2 linked regions of the Thiorhodovibrio winogradskyi genome follow. The protein of the gene in region 1 interacts with the protein of each later gene in a pairwise test. Links are inferred from orthologs where the notes say so. Each region holds a gene or a part of one and is shown in the gene's direction. Other genes may lie near its edges. The genes, in order: Thiowin_RS08620 and minC.

Evidence for each region.
Region 2: the proteins of Thiowin_RS08620 (region 1) and minC interact in binary tests that used the Escherichia coli proteins (3 or more experiments, as listed by UniProt). The link is inferred for Thiorhodovibrio winogradskyi from one-to-one orthologs.

What each region holds. Positions count from the first base shown.
Region 1 is NZ_CP121472.1:1,922,320-1,934,098, forward strand. The notes cover bases 2,691-5,631. They hold Thiowin_RS08620 (carboxysome peptide A), read left to right. Parts: upstream 2,691-4,007; coding sequence 4,008-4,256; downstream 4,257-5,631. Other genes in these bases: Thiowin_RS08615 (carboxysome shell carbonic anhydrase), read left to right, coding at 2,691-3,990; Thiowin_RS08625 (carboxysome peptide B), read left to right, coding at 4,286-4,564; Thiowin_RS08630 (BMC domain-containing protein), read left to right, coding at 4,621-4,926; Thiowin_RS08635 (BMC domain-containing protein), read left to right, coding at 5,002-5,307; Thiowin_RS08640 (ferritin-like domain-containing protein), read left to right, coding at 5,596-5,631. Also shown: Thiowin_RS08605 (CsoS2 family carboxysome shell protein), read left to right, coding at 1-2,060; Thiowin_RS08610 (hypothetical protein), read right to left, coding at 2,283-2,438; more of Thiowin_RS08615, read left to right, coding at 2,509-2,690; more of Thiowin_RS08640, read left to right, coding at 5,632-5,988; Thiowin_RS08645 (hypothetical protein), read left to right, coding at 6,068-6,289; Thiowin_RS08650 (hypothetical protein), read left to right, coding at 6,405-6,617; Thiowin_RS08655 (LysR family transcriptional regulator), read left to right, coding at 6,667-7,737; Thiowin_RS08660 (5-(carboxyamino)imidazole ribonucleotide synthase), read left to right, coding at 7,746-8,906; purE (5-(carboxyamino)imidazole ribonucleotide mutase), read left to right, coding at 8,903-9,472; Thiowin_RS08670 (type IV pilus twitching motility protein PilT), read left to right, coding at 9,570-10,607; peptide-methionine (R)-S-oxide reductase MsrB, read right to left, coding at 10,654-11,061; Thiowin_RS08685 (transglutaminase family protein), read right to left, coding at 11,601-11,779. UniProt on the Escherichia coli protein: Probably forms vertices in the bacterial microcompartment (BMC) dedicated to ethanolamine degradation. It may be involved in transporting positively charged molecules into and out of the BMC.
Region 2 is NZ_CP121472.1:5,185,808-5,197,417, reverse strand. Bases 1,807-4,578 are described here. They hold minC (septum site-determining protein MinC), read left to right. Parts: upstream 1,807-2,682; coding sequence 2,683-3,474; downstream 3,475-4,578. Other genes in these bases: minE (cell division topological specificity factor MinE), read left to right, coding at 4,480-4,578; minD (septum site-determining protein MinD), read left to right, coding at 3,667-4,476; Thiowin_RS23760 (histidine triad nucleotide-binding protein), read left to right, coding at 2,318-2,662; recR (recombination mediator RecR), read left to right, coding at 1,807-2,251. Also shown: dnaX (DNA polymerase III subunit gamma/tau), read left to right, coding at 1-1,111; Thiowin_RS23770 (YbaB/EbfC family nucleoid-associated protein), read left to right, coding at 1,241-1,564; more of recR, read left to right, coding at 1,655-1,806; more of minE, read left to right, coding at 4,579-4,746; dapE (succinyl-diaminopimelate desuccinylase), read right to left, coding at 4,811-5,962; dapD (2,3,4,5-tetrahydropyridine-2,6-dicarboxylate N-succinyltransferase), read right to left, coding at 5,974-6,795; Thiowin_RS23730 (DEAD/DEAH box helicase), read right to left, coding at 6,912-7,859; Thiowin_RS23725 (hypothetical protein), read right to left, coding at 7,867-8,730; dapC (succinyldiaminopimelate transaminase), read right to left, coding at 8,789-9,991; Thiowin_RS23715 (VOC family protein), read left to right, coding at 10,284-10,661; gltX (glutamate--tRNA ligase), read left to right, coding at 10,842-11,610. UniProt on the Escherichia coli protein: Cell division inhibitor that blocks the formation of polar Z ring septums. Rapidly oscillates between the poles of the cell to destabilize FtsZ filaments that have formed before they mature into polar Z rings. Prevents FtsZ polymerization.

The sequences.
Region 1 (11,779 bases):
GCTCGCGCCTTAGCCGCCGTGACAACGGCCTGGGCACGAAACCAACCGGGCGCATGCTGTCACTCGCCCGCCGCGCGGCTCAGTCCGGGCGCGGCAAGGCGGCCACCAATGCACCCACGTCCGCGGCCAGTCTGGCGCGCCAGGCCAATCCCAAGCTGTCAGGTCGGGAATTATCCCAGCGGGTGCGGGCGCAGCGCAGTCATAGTGGTGGCGCGGGTGAGCGCAAATCCGCGCCCGCTGGTCGCATACGGCCCAACGCCACGGCGCGCGGTGCCGAGGATCAGTACTGGAAGGTCGGCGTGAGCGAGACGGCGGCCGGTCAGACGGTGACCGGCACCCGGGTTGGTCGCAGTGTTAAAACAACGGGTGACGAGCCTAGCACCTGCCGTGCTGTTACTGGTACTGAATACATGGGCGCGGATATTTTCCGTGAATTCTGCCACAGCGAGCCGCCGCGCAATGTGCCCAAGGTTGGTGTGAGCCCCTCGGCGCTCGGCAACCGCATCACCGGTAATGAGGTCGGTCGCTCCAGCCGGGTGACAGGCGACGAACCCGGTAGCTGCGAGCGTGTGACCGGAACCGAGTATCTCTCCCCGGCCCATTTCGAGGCCTTTTGTGATATTCGTGCCGGATCCGGTTTAAGCGGATCCGATGCGAGCAGAAGCAGCGGCCGTCGCACCGGCTTGACCGCTACGCAGGGCGGGCAGTCGGTCTCTGGCACCATGGTAGGTCGGCCCTACGTTGGTCATTCGGCGGCTGAAAGTTCGGTTCGGGTCACCGGCGACGAACAGGGCGCCGGCGTCAAAACCACGGGCACTCAGTACACCAACGTGCAGAGCATTGCCGAGGGCATTCCAGCACATCAGGGCGGCGGTCGCTCGGCGGTCGCTCCCTCTCAGAGAAATGTTCCGGCCAAAAAGGCTGTTGCGGAGAGAATGGGTCAGCAGGCCGGATCCAGGGTTCCGCCAAAGGTGGCTGTTTCTTCCACGCTAGCTGGTGGTCGGGTGACTGGCACACTGGTCGGCCGCTCGGCTCAGGTCACTGGAGACGAGCCTGGCAGTTGTCGCTCGGTGACGGGTGATGAGTACCTCTCCAGCGAGCAGTTCGAGACCTTTTGCAACACCCGCCCGGAGCCGGAAGCGTCCAAAGTTGGGGAGTCGCTCACGGCGCTCGGAAAGCGCGTTTCAGGCACTCAGACTGGCCGTTCCGGGCGGGTGACAGGCGATGAGCCCGGTACTTGCAAGGCGGTGACTGGCACGCCCTACGCCGGCATGGAGCAAGTGGCTGAGTATTGCGCGCCCGCGGCGGCCCAGGCCGCGCGCGAGCGCATGCTGCCCATGGCGCGACGCGGTGCCGGCATGACCGGCCGTGGGCCTGGTATTGGCGGCGCAATGACGGGTGATCGCCGTGGTGCCTGTGAACCTCTGACGGGCACGCCTTATCACGGTGCTGATCAACAGGCAGCAGCCTGCGCGGATGGGGGCCCGATGCAGATTGGCGCTGGCGCACTGGCGGCAACGCCCGATGAGCCCGACTTTCCGCAAGCGCTAACCGGCGCGCCCTGGCAGCAATTCAGTGTGAATTCACCAGCGCGTCAGGCCGATCATCAGCGTGCGGCTCGCACTGGCGCCGTGACTGGCACTAATAGCGAGGGTGGCGGACGTATTACTGGACCCTTCGGCATGGCGACGGGAAAGATCACTGGCACCGAGGAGTTTCGCTTCGGCGCCGGCAGTCATGGGCGGCGCGCGGAGGCTAGAGCGGTTGTTCCCGAGGGTAAGCCGGCGACACCAAGCGGTAACCGAGTGACCGGGGAAGGCCAGTCCGCCGGGCTGAAGATCACTGGTGACGACTGGGAAAGGGGCGAGCGCGTCACTGGAACCGAAGGCGCCTGGGCAAAGGGCCGCAATCCGACCCGTCCGGGTCCAATGTCGGCCATGCAGCCGCCGGAGCGCAAACGTAACGAGGAGACCCCCGTCCCTGTCAGTCGTGTCACCGGCAGCAGCGGCAGTACCGACCGCGGCTCGCTGATTACCTACTCTGGCGGAGCTCGCGGCTGAGTCCGGTTGTGGGTCAGGCTAACGGAATCATGCCAAGATGTTAGGTCGCCAACGTCAATCGCCGCGTTCGCTCGGGCTTGCCGCTCCAGCAAAGGCTCCCGTTGGCAGGGGATCGGATACGCGGACCAGTCGAAGCATGCGCTCAGGTGAAAAAACCTCGGCTTTTCGCCCACTATCGGCTGGAGCAGTCTCGGTGGTAGACGCCGACCAACCCAATGGGGATCAAATCTCAGTGGAACAGGCCGGCGCGACACCGCGCGGTCGCGCGGCACAGGAAGCGGCCAGACGCGCGGCATCAGCGCGCGAGCGTTCGTCCGTGGCGGTGAAGCGCGCGACAAAGGTGCCTTCGCCGAGCGTGCGTACAGTGCGAAAACTCAAGACTAGTCAGCGCCCAGCGCCCCCGGGTGGCTTTGCCGGGGCTCGCGGCCGCGGCGCCAGGACGGTCCTGGTGAGTGATCAGGTGAGTGATCAGGGCACTGATCTGGACAGGCGAGCGCAGCTGTTCAACCAGCGCCTGCACCCGCTCACGGATGCCAGTGCCAATGCGCGTTTGTTCGACTATGAATCTCGGGTCAAGGAGTCTTTTGATCGCATTGTGCCCGTGCTCAAAGAGGTCGCGGCCATGCAGTGCGAGCCGCGCTTCGAAGAGCGGGCGCTTGAGTTGATCCGCGCGGAACTGGGTTATGAACTGCCGCGGGAGGAGATCACTAACGCTTGGGTGAGTGGGCTGGACATGCGGCGGCTGTTCGCGATGTCGGTGTTCAAGACCTATCGCCGCATCAGCGATGAGTTCTACACCCATGATCCGCTCAGGGGGCGGGATCAGCAAGGATTTGATGCTTTTCTGCAGGGCTGTGGGTTTCATCTGCTTGATGTCACCCCCTGCGCGGACGGACGCCTGGCCCATGCTATCAGCTATGTGCTGCGTCTGCCCTATGCGGGCGTGCGACGCAAGTCCTATGCTGGCTCGCTGTTCGATGTCGAGAACACCGTGCAGAAATGGGCCGAGACTGAACTCATGCGCTTCCGCGAGGGGCGCCCAAACACGGCCGATGCGCCAACCCGATACCTGAAGACGGTCATGTACCACTTCAGCTCGGTTGACCCCTCGCACCAGGGCTGCGCGGCCCATGGTTCCGATGATGAACTGGCCGCGCGCGCCGGGCTGGAACGCCTGCAGGCTTTCCAGCAGGCGATTGAGAATACCTATTGCTGTGGTGCCTCGGTGGATTTGCTCTTGATTGGTCTGGACACGGACACTGACGCTATCCGCGTGCATGTGCCTGACCGCGACAGTCACATCGACCTGACGCGTTGGGTCGATGGCCAGAAGCTCTACGAGATGACACGCGGCATGGCCCCGGAGCAGGCGCGAGGACATATTTTGGAGCTGGTGCGTGCTCACGCCGCCGAACATTCGCGCGCATGCGGTGGCGAGTCGCCGGCCGAGGGGATGCTGCGGCTGATCGCGCGACTGATAGAAAACAATATGTCGCAAATTGATTATGTGCGCGTCTACCATCAGGGTGGTTATGCCGACATCGGTCATGCCGAGCGCTTCATTGGTGCAGGCATCGGTTTCGAGGAAATTCAACTGCGCAACCTGACATATTTTGCCTATCTGGCGACGGTCGAGGAAGGCGCGGCCGATATGGACGTCGGCATCAAGATTTTCTCCGGGCTCAATGTCAGCCGCGGACTGCCAGTGCCGGTGATCGTGCGTTACGACTACCACGGTGGCGTGCCAGGGGCGCGTGAACGGGCCATTGAACATTGCGAGCGCATCGCCGGCGCGCTCAAGGCGCGCTACCCCAAGCTGTGCGCCGATGGGCTGCTGCACTGTTTGCGTGCCGTGCGTGACTGCGATGCTGGCGCGCCAATCGAGGTCGTTGGCTGTTCGCTTCAGTCCCAGAGCGCGGCGGCGCACTGAGCGCGGAGCGAACTGTCATGAAAATTTGTCAGGTTCTCAAGCCATTGGTGTCGACCAATCGGATTTCGGGCTTCGAGCACAAGCATCTGCAGGTGGTGCTTGACGGCAGCAGCAAGATGGTCGCGGTTGACGCGGTTGGAGCCATGCCGGGCGACTGGGTCATTTGCGTTGGCAGTTCGGCGGCGCGCGAGGCTGCTGGCAGCAAGGAATATCCAAGCGATCTGACCATCGTCGGTATCATTGATAACTGGCAACCGGAGACCTGAACCGGCGGCGCGGGTTGGGTGACTGGCGCATGGATATTTTTCAGGTAGTCGGTACGCTAGTTTGCACGCTGCGAGTGTCCGGTTTGGACCATTGCAGCCTGCGGGTGTTGCGCGATGCCAAAGGCAAGCTACAGGTCGCGACCGATCCGGTCGGCGTGCGGCCCGGGAATTGGGTATTCACAGTGAACGGCTCAGCCGGTCGCTATGCGATGGGGGACGCAAAAATTCTGACCGATCTGACCATCGGTGGAATTATCGATGACTGGGAAACTGAAGTGATCCCGGTATCGGCGACAGTCGCGTCTTAGGCAAACCGAATGAAACTGATCGCGCCTCGGGCGAGTTGAAATGAGGAGACATTGATATGGCAGGCGAGAACTACGGTATCGCGCTGGGCATGATCGAGACCCGTGGTCTTGTGCCAGCGATCGAAGCGGCCGATGCGATGACCAAAGCCGCCGAGGTGCGGCTGATCGGGCGCGAATTTGTTGGCGGTGGCTATGTCACCGTGCTGGTGCGTGGCGAGACCGGCGCTGTAAATGCCGCTGTGCGCGCCGGCGCGGATGCCTGCGAGCGCGTGGGCGATGGCTTGGTGGCCGCTCACATCATCGCGCGTCCGCACGCGGAGGTGGAGTCGGTTTTGGAGTCGAGCGGGCAACAACGTCGCTAGGGGCCCGCTGATAGGCGGTTGATGGCCGCAACCTTTTTGCTTTTCTTTTTTAGCGTAGATAGACGGAGAAACACAATGGCGAACGAAACCATGGGTATTGCGCTTGGCATGATCGAGACGCGCGGTCTGGTTCCTGCGATTGAGGCGGCGGATGCGATGACCAAGGCGGCGGAAGTGCGTCTGATCGGTCGGGAATTCGTTGGTGGCGGCTATGTGACCGTGCTGGTGCGTGGTGAGACCGGCGCCGTGAATGCTGCCGTGCGTGCTGGTGCCGATGCTTGCGAACGCGTCGGCGACGGTTTGGTCGCGGCACACATCATTGCACGTCCGCATCGTGAAGTTGAGCCTGTGCTGCCAACTGGCGGACCAGCGGCGTCCTGATCTTCATCGGAATTCAACGCCAGCCCAAAGTGAGTTTGGTTTCGGCCGCTGCGCTGGCGGGCTTCTCAGGACGATAAGCCCGCCAGCGCACTGAGCGCGACAACTCTACCGAGTGTTCCGGCTTGGTGGCGCTGATGTTTTGTCGCGACCGGCCGCCCAGCACATTAACTCGGCACATCAAATATTTACCTTAGTCTACAGATGATGCAACAGCCAAGGGTTCACCCCCGCACTCTCGGGTATCTTGGGCGCGCACTGAGTCTGGAGTACTCAGCGGTGCAGCAGTACATGACTCAGGCCAACCTGGCGGATGTCTGGGGGCTGCGCGAGGCAGCGGATCGTTTTCGTCACGAAACGGTCGAGGAGATGCGCCATGCCGAGCGCATCGTCAAGCGTATGCTGGGTGTCGGGGTTGTGCCGAACTCCTCGCAGTTGCGCCCAGTCACCCTGGCCGGCAACCTGGTCGGTCTGCTCAGGCAAAATGCGGTGCTTGAGGCCGAGATCGTTGCGCTCTATGACGAGGCAACCCGGTTTTGTCAAAGTATCGATGACGGTGAAAGTGCCGAGTTTTTTCAGGGATTGCTAAACGACGAAATCGCCCATGCCGAGGAAGTTGACGCATGGCTGAAAAGCTTAAGCGGATTTGAAACAAAGGGATGGAATGACCGCGCCTACTTCTGAGACCCGTTTTGAGAATGGTTCTGGGCGCGAACCCAGTGAGGCTCCGCGTCGAGAGGGCTGGGTCCGGCGGGAACGCCCGATGCGCCTGGAGCGACGACTGGAGTTCCCAGACTATGAGGCGACCAGAGTTTTTTTGGAGCGGGCAGGGGGTCTATCCGAGGAAATGGATCTGTACCCAAATCTCAGCTTCGGTCGGACCTACGTGAACATGACGCTATTTGCCGACGAGAACACAGGCGCGCTGAGCCCCGATGCCCTGGTATTCGCCGGGCGCATTGATCGATTGCTTGATCCGTCCTGAACGATAGTTATCCGACCTTAGCGCGATCAGGCCTAACGAGCAGGTCGCCATCCTGCGTGAAATCTTGATTCCCTTCCATGCGCGAGCGCAAGCCGCGCCCTGAGAGGTGTTTGCCATGTCCGAGAACACTGAGACCCCGACTGCCTCGACTGATACATCTGCAAGCAACAGCACGACCAAGGCGGGCGCGGGGAGCGGGCGTCGCAAATCCTCTTCGTCGACCCGCGGCACTGGCGTGTCTTCCGGTTCAGTGTCAACCTTGGGTCCGCTGCTCGATCCCATGCGCGAGGATGTTTTCAGTACCAGCACTCGGGTGTGGCCAGACTGATTTTTCCTTGCGTGCACAATCGCTTGCCAACGGGCTCGTGGCGTCTCTGATGGCGCTAAAATGCACGACCAAAGCTGGGCTGTCGGATCAGGATCCGGGGAGCTCGGGTGCCGATTATCTGGTTCGCCACTGCACTCTACGCCAACTCCAGTTGCTCGAGGCCATTGTGCGGCTCGGGAGCTTTACCCGTGCCGCCGAAGAGCTGTTTCTCACACAGCCGACGGTGTCGATGCAAATCAAAAAGCTCGCGGAATCCATCGGCACACCACTGTTTCATCATGTCGGGCGCACAGTTGAGCCAACCGACGCTGGACGCGAGGTTTACGCGGCCTGCCGCGACATCCTAAACGGCCTCGCCAACCTTGAAACCAAGCTAGCGGATCTCAAAGGTCTGCGGCGTGGCCGGTTGCGCTTGGGCGTCATGACGACGGCGACCTATGTCGCGCCGGAGATTCTGGGGGCGTTCTGCCAGCGCTACACCGGCATTGATGTGTCCCTGAATGTCACCAATCGCGATCAACTTCTCGAGCGGCTCTGTGCTCAGGATGACGATCTCTATGTCATGGGCCAACACCACGACTTCGGGCAAGAGGTGGAGGCCGTGCCTTTTGCACCCAATCCGCTGGTGATGATCGCGCGTAGCGATCATCCGCTGGTTGGACAGCCCGGGATTCCCATGAGCCGTCTGGCTGATGAGGATCTGCTGCTGCGCGAGCCCGGCTCAGGTGTGCGTGATGCGGTTCTCGGGCACTTCGCCAGGTCAGGCGTCGAGCCTCGTGTGCGTATGCAGCTTGGCAGCAGCGAAACCATCAAGCATGCCATTCTTGGCGGCTTGGGCATCTCGGCACTATCGTTGCACTCGGTGCGGCTCGAAAGCGGCGGTGGGCGCTTCGCGGTGCTGGATGTGGAGGGTTTCCCTATTCGGCGGCGTTGGCACATCGTCTATTCGCGATCACGCGAGCTGTCGCTGGTTGCGCGGACCTTTCTTGATTTCGCCATTGCCAGTGAACCCGATATCCGGGCTCAACTCGATGAAGCAATGGCGGCCTTAAGGCGCGTGTCAGGACTCCCCGCAGCCGTGGCAACCTCTTCCGCTATCCCCACTGGAGTCATCTCATGAGGGGCGCCATGGATCAGGATATCTTTCGCTACCCGGTCGCGCGCATTGGCATCATCGGTGGTGGCCAGCTCGGGCGCATGCTGGTAAAGGCGGCCAAGCAGATTGGCTGTACCTGCACGGTGCTTGATCCCACCCCTAATTCTCCAGCCGGGCAGGTATCAGGGCATCAGATCGTCGCCAACTATCAAGACGCCGCCGCGCTGCGGGAACTGGCTGAGTCGTGCGATCTGACCACCTTCGATCTTGAAGATATCAATAGCGACATCCTGACCGAACTCAGTCGCGAGGGACGGCCCATCTTTCCGCACCCGCGGTTGCTTGCGGTGGTGCAGGACAAGCTGCGCCAAAAAGAGGTGCTTGCCGCGGCTGGTATCCCGGTGGCGGACTTTCTTGCCATGCCTGAGCCCGATGCCGCGCTCTGCGCTGAATTCGGCTACCCATTGGTGCAAAAGGCCAGACGTGGCGGTTATGACGGCCGTGGTGTCGCCGTGCTGCGTGGGCCCGGGGAGTTTGACGGTCATTTACCTCTGCCCTCCCTGATCGAGCGCTTTGTGCCAACAATCAAGGAACTTGCGGTGATGGTCGCGCGTGGGCGAGACGGCGACTGTCGCTGCTATCCGGTGGTGGAAATGCGTGTGCGCCCGGAGCAGAACATCCTTGATTGGCTGCTAGCTCCCGCGCGGATCGACCCCGGTATCGCGGCGTCGGCCCAGCAGCTAGCGGTGCGCACTGTCCAGGCGCTCGACGGTGTGGGGATTTTTGGCATTGAACTGTTTCTCGCCGCGAGTGGCGATCTTTTGGTCAACGAAGTGGCACCCCGCACCCATAACTCTGGCCATTACACCATTGAGGCTTGCATGACCGATCAATTCGAGCAGCATCTGCGTGCCATCGCCGGCTTGCCCCTGGGCGCGACCGATCTGCTGTGTCCAGCGGCCATGGTGAATCTGCTCGGCGCGCCCGGGCACCATGGTCGCCCGGTGATCAGAGGTCTGCGGGCGGCGCTGGCCATTCCTGGCGTGTCAGTGCATATTTATGGCAAGGCCGCGACCCGTCCCTATCGAAAAATGGGTCATGTGACGGTGCTGGATACCGATCTCGAACAGGCACTGCGCAAGGCGAAACGGGTTCGCGAGCTCATCGAGATCACCGGAGAGGATCATCCATGACTGGAGTTCAGTCAGCCCGGCCGAGAGTCGGCATCATCATGGGCAGCGATTCGGATCTGGCGGTCATGCAGGCCGCGGCGGACTTGCTCGCCGAGTTTGGTATTGCGTTCGAGCTTACCATCGTCTCCGCGCATCGCACTCCACGGCGCTTGTACGACTACGCGACCACAGCAAGCCAGCGTGGCCTTGAGGTCATTATTGCCGGTGCCGGCGGAGCAGCCCATCTCCCTGGCATGACTGCCGCCATGACACCGCTGCCGGTCATCGGGGTTCCAGTTAAAACCTCGGTACTCAGTGGACAGGACTCGCTACTCTCCATTGTGCAAATGCCTGCTGGCGTGCCGGTGGCGACCGTGGCCATCAATGGCGCGCGCAATGCCGGATTGCTGGCGGCGAAAATGCTTGGCATCGCGGATTTGGGAATTCGCGCCCAAGTGGAGGAGTTTGCCCGGCGCATGGAAGAGCAAGTTCTTGCCAAGGCCGTCGCGCTCGAAAATGGGGAACTCGCTCACAGTCGCGCGGCAACCCAGTCATCTACTCCGGCAGATTCGCGGCGGGCAGGCTAGAATCCAAAAGCAGATGGGTTGAACGCGGTCTCGTGCTGTCTGGCCAGCCGGCACTGTTTCACCCCGGGTTTTTTGTAGCGCAGCAGCGGAGATCCAGATGGACATTGCCGAGCTTCTGGCATTCAGCGTAAAAAACAAAGCATCGGACCTGCACCTGTCCGCGGGTTTGCCGCCGATGATTCGCGTCGATGGCGACATGCGCCGGATCAACGTGGCACCGCTTGAGCATCGCGCTGTTCATGGGTTGGTCTACGACATCATGAACGACAAGCAGCGCAAGGACTACGAAGAGTTCCTGGAAACAGACTTTTCCTTTGAGATTCCAGGAGTGGCGCGCTTTCGTGTCAATGCCTACAACCAGAAGCGCGGGGCCGCGGCCGTGTTCCGCACCATTCCCTCGCAAGTGCTGACGCTCGAGGAGTTGGACGCGCCGGCCATCTTCAAGGAAATCGTCGAGGTCCCACGTGGGCTGGTTCTGGTCACTGGACCGACGGGTTCAGGTAAGTCGACCACCCTCGCGGCAATGATTGATTATCTCAACAAGAATCGCTACGAACATATCCTGACCATTGAGGATCCGATTGAGTTTGTCCACACCAGCCGACGTTGTCTGATCAACCAGCGCGAAGTGCATCGGGATACCCTGGGCTTTAGCGAGGCATTGCGTTCGGCCCTGCGTCAGGATCCGGACATTGTTCTGGTTGGCGAAATGCGTGATCTCGAGACCATTCGGCTGGCGCTGACGGCAGCGGAAACCGGCCACCTGGTGTTTGGCACCCTGCACACCAGTTCGGCGGCCAAGACGATTGACCGTATCGTGGATGTCTTCCCGGCTGCCGAGAAGACCATGGTGCGTTCCATGCTCTCGGAATCCTTGCGCTCGGTCATCTCCCAGACCTTGCTCAAAAAGCCCAATGGTGGCCGGATTGCAGCCCACGAGATAATGATTGGCACCCCGGCCATCCGCAACTTGATTCGCGAGGATAAGGTCGCGCAAATGTACTCGGCCATCCAGACCGGTCAAGCCCATGGCATGCAGACGCTCGATCAGTGCTTGCAAGAGCTTGTCCGTAAAGGACTGCTCAAAAAGCACGATGCACGTGCGAAAGCCCAGAACAAGGAAAGCTTTAGCTAACCTCTGGCCAAGGGCCTTGATGCCAGCTGCCTCGATGCCTGCTGGCCTATGGGTTTTTTTTGGCCGGCTCGAAGTGCAGGGAAACCGAGTTAATGCAATAACGCAGCCCGGTCGGTGCCGGGCCATCCGGGAACAGGTGCCCGAGATGGGAGCCGCAACTTCGGCAATGGACCTCGGTACGCAGCATGCCGTGGCTATGGTCTTGGCGTGTGGCCACCGCGTCCTGGTCGATGGCGTCAAAAAAGCTCGGCCAGCCAGTGCCTGAGTCAAATTTCTGTGTTGAATCAAACAGCCGCGCGCCGCAGGCGACGCAGGCATAGCGCCCGGCGTCTTTGTTATCCCAGAAGGCGCCGGTGAATGCCGGTTCCGTGCCCTGCCGCCGGCATACCCGGAATTGCTCCGGGGTCAGTTCCTCCCGCCATTGGTCGTCAGTCTTCTCGATTTGCTCGCTCATCGAAGGGGCTCCCTTGGTCTTGGTTTTGTCGGGACTTGGGCTTGGGTCTGGGTCTGGGGTGCGGGACCCCGGGTGTGCGCGATGGGTTGCTGGCATCGCGCATGTGAGTGCCTGTGCAAGATCCTCTGGCAAAGTGGTGGGTTTTTGCCGCTCCGGGTCAATGCAACAGTGGCGGGTGATTCCCGTCGCGGCAAGGATGTCGCTGTCGTTCAGGCACCGGTAAGCGAGGGTAAAACGGGTCGCTTCGCGCTGACTCAGCGTGAGTTGGACGCGGATGCGCTCGCCGTGGTGCATCGGCGCGCGGTAGTCGGCCTCGGCGTGGATGAGTGGCAGCAGGATCTCGCCTTGTCGGATGAGTGTATCAATGGGAAAGCCAAGTGCCTCCATCCAAAGCTCATAGGCGTCGTGCAGGTGGCGAAACAGATGGCCGAAAAAGAGTCGCCGCGCGGCGTCGGTGTCGTGTAACGCGACGCGAAACTGGTATTCGAACGGATGCCTCGCGAGTGACATCTCGGGTTGATCTTGGATGGAAACAAGCATTAGCAGGCGCCGTCCGCGGGCAGGATGCGATCAACATCCACCGCGACCGTGAGTTCGTGCTCGCCACCGCCGTAAAACACGCCGCGCACAGGCGTGACATCCTGGTAGTCACGGCCGATGGCGGTGGTGATGTGCTGCTCGCCGATCAAGCTGTCGTTGGTCGGGTCGAAATCCACCC
Region 2 (11,610 bases), 3.3 Mb from region 1 along the record:
GGTGACCGAGGTGCGCGCCATGCTTGGCGCGCTCGATCATGATCTCACTCTGGCGCTGGTTGAGGCGCTCTGTGATCACGATGGCCCCCGGCTGCTTGCGGAAATTGGTCGGGTTGCCGAGTTGACGCCAGACTTTGCTGGTGTGCTCAAATCCGTGATCGAGCTGCTTCATCGTCTGGCGCTGGCGCAGCAAGTGCCGACCACCCTGGACAGCGCCGATCCGGACTACACACGTCTTAAAACCCTGGCCGAGCGTGTCGCGCCGGAAGACCTGCAGCTGTACTATCAGGTGGCGGTCATGGGGCAGCAAGATCTCCCCTTGGCACCGGATGCCCGCGCTGGGCTCGAAATGGTGTTTCTGCGCGCGCTCGCCTTCCGCCCTGATAGCGCTGGCGCATCGCGCCCTGCTGCCCGCCAGAGTGCTGGACCGGCCTCGGGTGCGTCGGAGACATCCGGGCCATCGGCCAAGGGACAGTCAGGGTCGGGGACACTGGCCGCAGGAGAACCGGCCAGGGCTGCCGCGGTGGCTGAACCCCAAGTCGTTGCTGCCCAAGTCGTTGCTGCCCAAGACACTGAGCCTCGAGCTGTTGCGCCCCAATCCGTTGCGCTCCAAGCCATCCAGCCAGGGATCACTCAGTCGGTCCCCGTGCAGTGGGACCATGGGGTTGCGCCTTCTTTAGTAACTGCTGGGGCGGTGCAGGGTAAGGCGCTGACGCCGGGCCTGGCAAACGACCAGGATTGGCATCAGCTGGTGGAGCAGCTGCCGGTGAACGGTCTTGGGCGGCAGTTGGCTTCCCACTGCGCTTTTCAGTCCTGGCGGGGTGGTGAGCTGCATCTGCAACTCGAGCCTGATTGTGAACATCTGATCAAGGCCGACTCGGCTGAGCAGCGGCTTGCACAATCTCTGCGGGAGGTTCTCGGCCAGCCGGTTCGGCTGCGGATCGCGGCGCGGCGGTCGGTCAATGATACTCCGGCGCGGGCGCGCGCGCGGGTCGCGCAGAGACGTCAGCGCGAGGCCGAGGCGTTGATGCATCAAGACCCCATCGCCCTGGGTTTGGTCTCGCGACTCAATGCTGAGTGGGTGCCGGGCAGTATTCAGGCAACAGGGTAGTCTCTCCGTCCATGCCCGGGTTCCCAGTTGCCGAATCGCAATGCCGAACAATCGGCCTGAGCTGGGATGCCTTGCTGGGATGCCTTGCTGGGATGAAAGTATTCGATTGACAATGACAGAGGGTCACGCATGAAAGGCGGAATCGGGAACATGCTGAAGCAGGCGCAGAGAATGCAGCAGGAGATGCAGGAATCGCAAGAGCGCCTAGCACAGGAGGAAGTCATCGGCGAGTCCGGTGGCGGTATGGTCAAAATCACCATGACGGGAAGATATGAGGTGCGCAAGGTGGACCTTGATCCCTCATTACTCACTGATGATAAAGAGATGCTTGAAGATTTGATTGTCGCTGCGACCAATGATGCCGTGCATCGTGTCGCCGAAAAGCAAAAGGACAGCATGGCAAATTTGACCGCGGGTCTGCCCCTGCCGCCTGGGTTTAAGCTCCCGTTCTAACTATTCGCATGGAGAACAGGACCATGAGAGAGAAACCTGACCGAAGCAAGGTGCCGGCTACTTATCCGTGTCTGATGGTCCTGATAAATTGTGTCTGAATCAACCCTATTGCCGGAATTGATCGACGCCCTGCGCTGCTTGCCGGGAGTTGGGCCCAAATCGGCGCAGCGCATGGCGTTTTATCTGCTCGAGCGGGATCGCGATGCCGGTCGTCATTTGGCGTCCGTCATGGCGGCATCCATGGACCGAATTGGACGCTGCGAGTCCTGTCGCACCTTGACGGAAGCGCCGCTGTGCAGTATCTGTATGAATCCCAAGCGTGATCAGGGTTTGGTCTGCGTGGTGGAAGGTCCGTCTGACGTGGCGGCAATCGAACAGGCAACGGAGTTTTCCGGAGGATACTTCGTGCTTGGTGGGCGTCTGTCGCCGCTCGATGGCATAGGTCCCGAGGAGCTTGAGCTGGGACGGCTGCGGCAACGACTGGCCGGAGGTGGTGTGCGTGAGCTTATCTTGGCCATTAGCCCCACGATCGAGGGGAGTGCCACCTCGCACTATATCGCCGAGATGGCCGCTTTAGCGCAGGTACCTGTCACTCGCATCGCCCACGGCGTGCCTTTGGGAGGCGAACTCGAATACGTCGACGGTGGCACCCTCGCGCATGCCTTCAGCGGGCGCCTGCCGGTTTAAGTTTTTTCCGAGCATCGCCGCGAGATGGCAGAATGGGCAACCGCGGCAACAGGAGACCGAGAAGCTATGTCAGATACTGTGTTCGGTAAAATCGCCCGCGGGGAGATGGACGCCGATATTGTCTATCAGGACGCGGAGATCGTCGCTTTTCGCGATCTGAATCCTCAGGCTCCCGTGCACATTTTAATTATCCCGCGCAAGCCTATTGCGACCCTGAACGATGTCACGCCAGAGGATGCCGCGCTCGTCGGGCGCCTGTTTCAGGTTGCCTCGCGGTTGGCGGCCGAGGAAGGGATCGCCGACCAGGGCTATCGCACGGTGATCAACTGTAATGCCCAGGCAGGACAGACTGTTTATCACTTGCATGTTCATCTGCTTGGCGGACGCGCGCTACAGTGGCCACCGGGTTAGTGGCTGGCGGAGACGAGACCGTGGAGATAGAATCCGTGCAGAACGGCACGCATGGCGTGCTTGAAATCAAAGCAGCGTCCTTTACTCTGCCCGTTATTCGTCTGTTGCGGGTGGACATGGAAGAATTTGCCGATGAGATCAGGGCCAAGGTTGAGCAGGCGCCTGATTTTTTTCGAAACGCTCCGGTGGTCATTGATCTGGGTGGTCTCAATGATCCTGTGGCCGAGATTAATTTTCCGCGCCTGGTGGGGCTTCTGCGCGGTTATGGCATGCTGCCGGTCGGGCTGCGCGGGGGGGGCTTGGAACAGCAAGACGCGGCTCGTGCCATGGAACTCGTGCTGATGAGCGACGGGGGGCGTCGCCGCATGTACGAGACGACCCATGACAACGGGCAAGGAGAAGACGCGCAATCACCGGCTGAAAGCGTGCAAACTGGCGGCAAGCCCTCCCGGGGCGATGCGGGGGATCACGGCCTCGGTATCGAGGTTGGCTCCACCCTGATTGATCGGCCCGTGCGCTCCGGCCAAAAGGTTTATGCGGCTGGTGGCGATCTGACAATTACCGCGGCAGTTAACTCCGGCGCCGAACTGATGGCCGATGGCAATATTCACATCTACGGGCCTTTGCGTGGTCGCGTGTTTGCTGGCATCAACGGCAACGTCCGGGCGCGGATCTTTTGTCAGGATTTGCAAGCGGAATTGGTGGCGATCGCTGGCCACTACCGTGTTAGCGAGAATATTCCGGCCAATCTGAAGAATGCCAGAGTCCAGATCTATCTCGATAAGGACAGTCTCCGCATTGAACCGTTTTGAACAAACCCGTTTTGAGCAAACCCGTTTTGAGTAAATTAAGTTTGTATGAGCCTTTGTTGACTGTTGCCAACGCGGGGTCATTTTCGGCAAGATACACTCAAGTGTTTGCCAACGAGCAGTCTCTTCATCTTAGCTGCCCCTTTTTAGCGGCCACTGTTTTAGCGGCCTCCGTTTTAGCAGGAGGATCAATCCTTGGCTAGAGTTATCGTGATCACCTCGGGCAAAGGGGGTGTCGGCAAAACGACGACCGCTGCTGCCATGGCCATGGGTCTGGCGCAGAAGGGGCATCGAACCGTCGTGATCGATTTCGATGTTGGTTTGCGCAACCTGGACCTTGTGCTCGGATGCGAGCGGCGTGTGGTGTATGACTTTGTCAACGTGATCAATGGCGAGGCGAAGCTCAACCAGGCATTGATCCGCGACAAGCGCTGCGACAAACTGTCAATTCTGCCGGCCTCGCAAACCCGCGACAAGGACGCGCTGGGTCGCGACGGGGTCGGACAGGTGCTGGAGGATCTGGCAAAGGATTATGAGTACATTATTTGCGACTCGCCGGCTGGCATTGAGCATGGCGCCCTGATGGCCATGTACTTCGCCGACGATGCGGTGGTGGTCACCAATCCGGAGGTGTCCTCGGTGCGGGATTCCGACCGCATGCTTGGCATCCTCTCCAGCAAGTCACGACGTTCCGAGGAGAATCTCGAGCCGATTGCGGAGCACCTGTTGCTGACACGCTACTCGCCCGAGCGGGTTGAACGCGGCGAGATGCTCAGCGTGGCCGATGTGCAGGAAATCCTGTCACTCAAACTCCTTGGTGTGATTCCGGAATCCCAGGCGGTGCTCAATGCATCCAACGCTGGCATCCCGGTGATTCTCGATACCAATTCCAACGCTGGCCAAGCGTACCAGGATATGGTCATGCGCTACCTCGGCCATGAGGTTCCGCTGCGTTTTCTGTCCGCCGATAAGCGGGGATTCCTCGGGCGCTTTTTCGGAGGCTAGCCGATGGGCTTACTCGACTATTTCCGCAGTACGGGTCAGGGCAAGGGGTCTGCCTCTGTCGCGAAAGAGCGCCTGCAGATTCTGGTCGCGCATGATCGACTGGCGCGTGATCGCCCGTCCTACCTGCCCAAGCTTGAGCGTGAAATTCTTGACGTGATCAGGAAGTACGTCGATGTTGACCTTAATGCAGTCTCCGTCAGCTACGAGCAAGAGGACGATCAGGAGATTCTCGAACTCAATATCGTGCTGCCGGACCAGCCTGGGCGCTGAGAGTTTTTCCTGAATCAATGTCCTGGTGGTCACTAGGGACGAATTGGTTCACCCCATGTTGCGCTTAGGTCGTCGCCATATCATCCCCGCTGGCGAGCAACCTTTCGATAATGCCGGCATAAATGGCCGCGAGGGGCTCCAGTTCAGTCACCGGCACGCATTCGTTGATCTTGTGGATGGTCGCGTTCAGCGGACCAAGCTCCACCACCTGAGCGCCGCTCGGTGCGATAAAGCGTCCATCCGAGGTGCCCCCGCTGGTCGACAGCCGGGTGTCGATGCCCGTGACGGCTTTAATCGCGGCCGCTGTTGCCTCTGTGAGCTTTCCCACGGGGGTCAGGAAGGGCTGGCCCGACAAGCGCCAGTCAATCTGGTACTCAAGCTCGGTTTGCTGCAATAACTCGGTAAAACGCTGCTGAATTCGCTCCGGCGTCAACTCAGTGGAGAAACGCCAATTGCATAAGAGCTCAAGCTCGCCCGGAATCACATTCTCGGCGCCCGTGCCGGCGTGGATGTTCGATAGCTGAAAGCTGGTCGGCGGAAAGTAGGCATTACCCCTGTCCCAAACCTCCGCGCACAGCGGGCCAAGCGCATGGCTCAGACGATGGATGGGGTTCAGCGCCAACTCCGGGTAAGCCACATGGCCCTGCCGCCCAATCAGCCGCACAGCTGCATTCAGACTGCCGCGGCGTCCGTTGCGGATTTGATCCCCGAGCCTGCCCTGGCTCGATGGCTCACCCACCAGGCAGTAGTCGATATGCTCGCCACGGGCTTGCAGAGTTTCCATCACCCGACGGGTGCCATCGACAGCCGGGCCTTCCTCGTCGCTGGTGATCAGCAGGGCGATGGAGCCCAGGGGGGCCGGGTGGCGGGCGAGGAACTGCTCGCAGGCGACCACCATGGCCGCCAAGGAACTTTTCATGTCCGCCGCGCCGCGACCATAGAGCAGACCATCGCGAATCTCGGGTGCGAAGGGGTCGCTGTCCCATAGATCGAGCGGGCCGGTTGGGACCACATCCGTATGCCCGGCCAGACAAAGCAGGGGTGATTGATCGCCAAAACGCGCCCAGAGATTGGTGACTTTGCCAAAGCGGAGTGTTTCAAGCCGAAAGCCGAGCCGTGACAGCCGCTCGCCAAGCAGCGCCTGGCAGCCGGCATCATCCGGGGTGAGTGATGGCCGGGCGATGAGGGCCCGGGCCAGTTCCAGGACGGGAGACACGGGCGCGCGGCTCAGATGTCGCGCAGTAGTTCGTTGATGCCCACCTTGCCGCGGGTTTTCTCGTCCACCTGCTTGATGATGACCGCGCAGTAGAGACTATGGGTGCCGTCTTTTGCCGGTAGATTGCCCGGCACGACCACGGCTCCAGCTGGCACATGACCGAACAGGGTCTCGCCCGTGGTGCGGTTATAAATCTTGGTGCTTTGGCCAATGTAAACGCCCATGGAGATGACCGCGCCCTCACCAACGATAACGCCTTCGACAATCTCCGAGCGCGCGCCAATGAAGCAGTTGTCCTCGATAATGGTCGGCGCCGCCTGCACCGGCTCCAGCACGCCGCCGATGCCGACACCGCCAGAGAGATGGACATTCTTGCCGATTTGAGCGCAGGATCCGACAGTCGCCCAGGTGTCCACCATGGTGCCAGAATCCACATAAGCGCCAATGTTCACATAGCTTGGCATCAGCACGCAGCTGGGCGCGATGTAAGAACCCCGACGCGCGGTCGCCGGCGGCACCACCCGCACTCCGCCCACGCGGAACTCACGGGAATTGCTGTCCTGATACTTCGATGGCACCTTGTCGTAATAATTGGTGAAGCCGCCCTTGATAAAAGCATTGTCCTCGATGCGAAAGGACAGCAGCACGGCTTTCTTGACCCAGTCGTTCACCTGCCACTGGCCGTCGCGCTTCTCGGCGACCCGCAACTCGCCGCGATCGAGTCGTTCAATGGTGTCCTGCACCGCATCACGCACCAGGGTTTCCACATTGCGCGGGGTAATCTCGGCACGGCGTTCAAAGGCTTGGTCAATAATCTGTTGCTGCTCGTTCAAGGTCGGGCTCCGGAAGGTGAGTAATGAAATTGGCCCGCATTATACCCGAGGCGCTCACTGTCGGACGCGCCGGATCCCTGCCGTTCAATCTAGGGGCTTGGTGGACTGGCGAGACTTCATTGGAGTCTGTCTTGAGTGGATGCCTTGCGCTGAATGAGGGTTAAGATCGCGCGGGGTCTGCTCATGGCGACGTAGCTGGCGGCAATGGATTCTGGCCTTGAAATGTCCTCGGGTAGGTCAACCAGAATCACGGCTTGATTCTCCAGTCCCTTAAATTCAGCGATGGTTGCGAAGCTGATTTGTGCCGGTGGGAAAGTGCGCATCGCGTATTCATCAAGCACCTGAATCCTAGAGCTCAGCCGACGCGGTAGATGCGCGACCCTTGAGTCTGGGAATGGAAAGGGAGACAGAATGCTAATGCTGCCCGGATACAGCCCGCCCTGATCGACCAAGTAGTCAAGCTCCTCGGCAAGGGCTTGGGCGAGCCCCTGTTGAGATTCCGCTTGACGGATGCGGATGTCGGGGCCGTTGCCTGTCCCTTTGATACCCATGTCGGCCTTGAGTCTTGACTGCACCTGATTGAGTATCTGTCTTGTGTTGCGGCAATTGGTTCTTAGCGGCACCGAGATCGGGTTGAAACTGTGCAAGAGTGCCAAGGCATGCGGATCGGCAGGACTTAAGATGCCGGATTGATTGTTGACATCGTGAAAAAAACACCAGGTTCCCGCGCCGAGACCACCAGCGAGCATCACATTCATCTGGCCGATGGCGTGCAGGTCGAGCAAGTCCTGGCCCTCGTCGACGATCAGGGCATCGAATTGTTCAATATTGCAGCGCTGTGCCGCGCGCTTGGCGGATTCAGGTAGCGCAACGGCTACCCTGGGGATTGTAAAGCGGCTTTCGAGCCAATGCCGCAGCCAAGGAGATCGGCAGACAACCAAGACCATGAGCCCAGCGCCGGACCAACGCCGAGCCAGCTCGAGCGCAAGAAAGGTCTTGCCGGTGCCTGCGCCGCCTTTGCAAATGACTCTATTGTTAACTTCAATAACGTCAACAAGGCGCATCTGATCGTCAGTCAGCTCCACAGTTCGACGCGCAATGTCGTCGATTTGAGCATGCAATGCGATCGACAGCAGCGCCATGACCGATGGCGTAGACCCGATGGTTGCGATACCTGAGTTCCAGTTCCTGATCTTCGTCGCTGAGCTGGTCGAAGGACACGCCAGGGTAGGGGCCGACAACTCCTGCATCAATGATGCACTCAAGGCCAACATCGAACAGAGCCATTGTGTTGCGTTCGCGGGATTCCTTCTCGCCCTGATTGCTAGGCATTAACAGCTGAGTGTTGCTCAAGGATGCAGTCACGAGCCAGCCTCGCGCAAGGGGACGCCAGATGAGCAGGAGTTCAGCAAGCGCATTGTTCCCATCGCTGAACACATCGAAGGAGGTTCTGAGGAAGCGTCGATCATCGGGCGCCACAAATTCATAGGCAACCGATTCGTCCCCACCAAGGTCATCGCTTTCCCAGTTATTCGCGAACCGCCCTTGCTGATCCCTGGTTATTCCATGCTCGTCAGAGGCGCCAGTGAGAAAATAACGCCTCGCTCGCGGGACAAGCTGCAAGCGAATCTTCTCGCCAACGACGAAAAAAGAAAATCCTACCGAAGACGGAGGGACGAAGCGCTGTTTTCGCGGACTTATCCCCAGCACCTGATGTGCAGCTTCCCCTGCATCACCGTCTCCCTCGTCGATGTGATCCCCCGCGTCGCTCTCATCCCGCGCCGGATCGATGCCGAATTCCCCGCGCAGGATGGGGAAGAGAATTCCCGTCTGATAACGATCAAGGGGTTTGATCCCGATCAGCGCCTCCCCCTCGCCGATCAGGCATTGGCGTAGCCAGGCATAGAGTCGGTCGCGATGCTCAGCGAGTGTCATGCACGGATTCTGTTCCCAAGTGGCTTGATGAGGCGGGCGATTGGTGAGCCTTTGGGTGTTATCGAGAGGCGAAGAAGCGACGGATCCGCAGAGCCGCCTCGACGCAGTCGGCCAGTTCCGGCACCAGGGCGATGCGCACATAGCCACGACCTGGATCCTGGCCGTCGATGGCGGGCCGGGACAGGAAACGGCCCGGCAGCAGAGTCAGGTGCTCCCTGGCGAAGAGTTCGCGCACGAAGCTGGTCTCGTCCGCTTCCGGGGTGCGCGCCCAGAGGTAGAAGCCGCCTTCGGGCTGATGGCAGTCGAGCACGCCATCAAGGATTTCCAGCACGGCTTTGAATTTCTCGCGATAACGCGCGCGGTTTTCGCGCACATGGCTCTCGTCCTGCCAGGCGGCCAGGCTAGCGTGTTGGTGCTGCAGCGGCATGGCGCAGCCATGGTAGGTGCGGTAGGCGAAAAATCTCGCGATCAGCCGCGCGTCGCCAGCGACGAAGCCGGAGCGCAGGCCGGGCGCATTGGAGCGCTTCGACAGGCTGTGGAAGACCAGGCAACGACGATAATCCTCCAGACCCATGGCGGCGGCGGCTTGGAGCAGGCCGACCGGCGGGCGCTGTTCGTCCGGGTAGAGTTCGGAATAGCATTCATCGGCGGCGATGATGAAATCGTGCTGCTCGGCCAGTGCTATCAGGCGTTGCAGACTGGCCTGGTCCATGACCGCGCCGGTGGGGTTGCCGGGCGAGCACAAATACAAAAGCTGGCAGCGGCGCCAGGTCGCCTCGTCGATCAGATCGAAATCGGGCAGGAAGCCCTTGCTGGCGGTGCAAGGCAGGTAGAAGGGTTGGGCGCCCGCGAGCAGGGCGGCGCCTTCGTAAATCTGATAAAAAGGATTGGGCATCATCACCAGCGGTCGATCCGCCGGATCGATCAATGCCTGGGCAATCGCGAACAGTGCCTCGCGGGTGCCACTGACGGGCAGTATTTGTGTCTCGGGGTCGATGCCGTCGCGGTCAAGCTGAAAGCGCCAACCCAGCCAGGTGGCGATGGCCGCGCGCAGCTCGGGCAGGCCGCGGGTGCTGGGGTAGGTTGCCAAATGATGCAGATGCGTGATAAGCGCATCGCTGATGATGGCCGGCGTGGGGTGCTTGGGCTCGCCGATGGAGAGCATGATCGGCTTGAGTTCGGCCGGCGGCGTCACCTCCTGCTTGAGGGCGGCGAGGCGTTCAAAGGGGTAGGGCTTGAGTTGGCTGAGTGCGGGGTTCATCCGGAACCTGGAGGCTAATCATGGGGTCAATGGCGGCGAAGGATCACGACAGGGATCAATACTTTGGGTATCAGAATCCCTGATCCTCTGAAGGTTGGCGTTAGATGGTGAGTGAGGGATGAGCACAAGTCAAATTCTCCTGTTGACTTGAGCCGAAAAACTTGATGTTTGAGCACCAATTGGAAGTCCGCTAGCCTCGATTTGGCACCTGTCAACGCTATAGCCCAAGTAAGGTTGGATGCTTGTTCTGATCCCCGGTCTTTCAGCTTGCGCGCGCACTTGGACAAACCGAATGAACTCGATGATTCTTACCATTCACCATGTCAGTCTGATTGTCGCCGATACCCGGCGCTCACTGGCGTTTTATCACGAGCTGCTCGGTTTGCCGCTTGAGCCGAGCCGCCCGGATCTTGGCTTTCCGGGTGCCTGGCTGCGGCTAGGGGAGGCGCAGATCCATTTGCTGGAGCTGCCAAATCCAGATCCCCTGACCGGGCGCCCGGAGCATGGTGGGCGCGACCGTCATCTTGCGGTGCGGGTCGCCGCGCTGGACGCCATGGCCGAGCGCTTGCAGGCAGCCGGGGTCGGCTTTACCCGAAGCAAGTCCGGGCGGCGGGCGATTTTTTGCCGCGATCCGGATGGTAATGCACTGGAGTTGATCGAGGATGCCTAATCTCGGTCTGGACCTCGGTCCCGCAACCGCGCAACCAGCGCGCGCTAACCCTGGCGCCCGCCTCTGCTAGAATGCCGCCGCGTCTTGACGATGGAGACCGCGGGCTCGCACCGGCTCCCTGCTCCCGGCTCCCGACTCCCAAGGCGCGCTTAACGCCCAGCCCGAGGTTACTGCTATCCCATGACCACCGTCCGCACCCGTTTCGCCCCCTCGCCGACCGGCTTTTTGCATGTCGGCGGCGCCCGTACCGCCTTGTTTTCCTATCTCTTCGCGCGCAAGCATGGCGGCCAGTTCATTCTGCGTATCGAGGATACCGATCTGGAGCGCTCCACCCCTGAGTCGGTCAATGCCATTCTCGAGGGCATGACCTGGCTGGGGCTGGATTATGATGAAGGGCCTTTTTATCAGACCCAGCGTTTCGACCGCTACCATGCCGTGATCGATGAGCTGCTGGACAAAGGGCTGGCCTATCGCTGCGACTGTCCCAAGGAACGCCTGGAGAAGCTGCGCGAGCGCCAAATGGCTGCCAAGATCAAGCCGCGTTATGACGGCCATTGTCGCGGCAAGACCATCGACCCGAACCAGCCCCATGTGGTGCGTTTTTCCAATCCGGTCGAGGGGTTGGTGGTGGTCGATGACCGGGTGCGCGGCAAGGTGCCTTTCAATAACAACGAACTCGACGATTTAATCATTCGCCGCAGCGATGGCAGTCCCACCTATAACCTGACGGTGGTGGTCGATGATGCCGAGATGGGCATTACCGATGTGATTCGCGGTGATGATCATCTTGGCAATACCGCGCGCCAAATTAATATCCTTAGGGCTTGGGGCAAGGAGCCACCGCGCTATGCCCATCTGCCGATGATTCTCGGCGAGGATGGCGGCCGGCTGTCCAAACGCCATGGCGCGGTCAGTGTCATTGCCTTTCGCGATCAGGGCTATCTGCCCG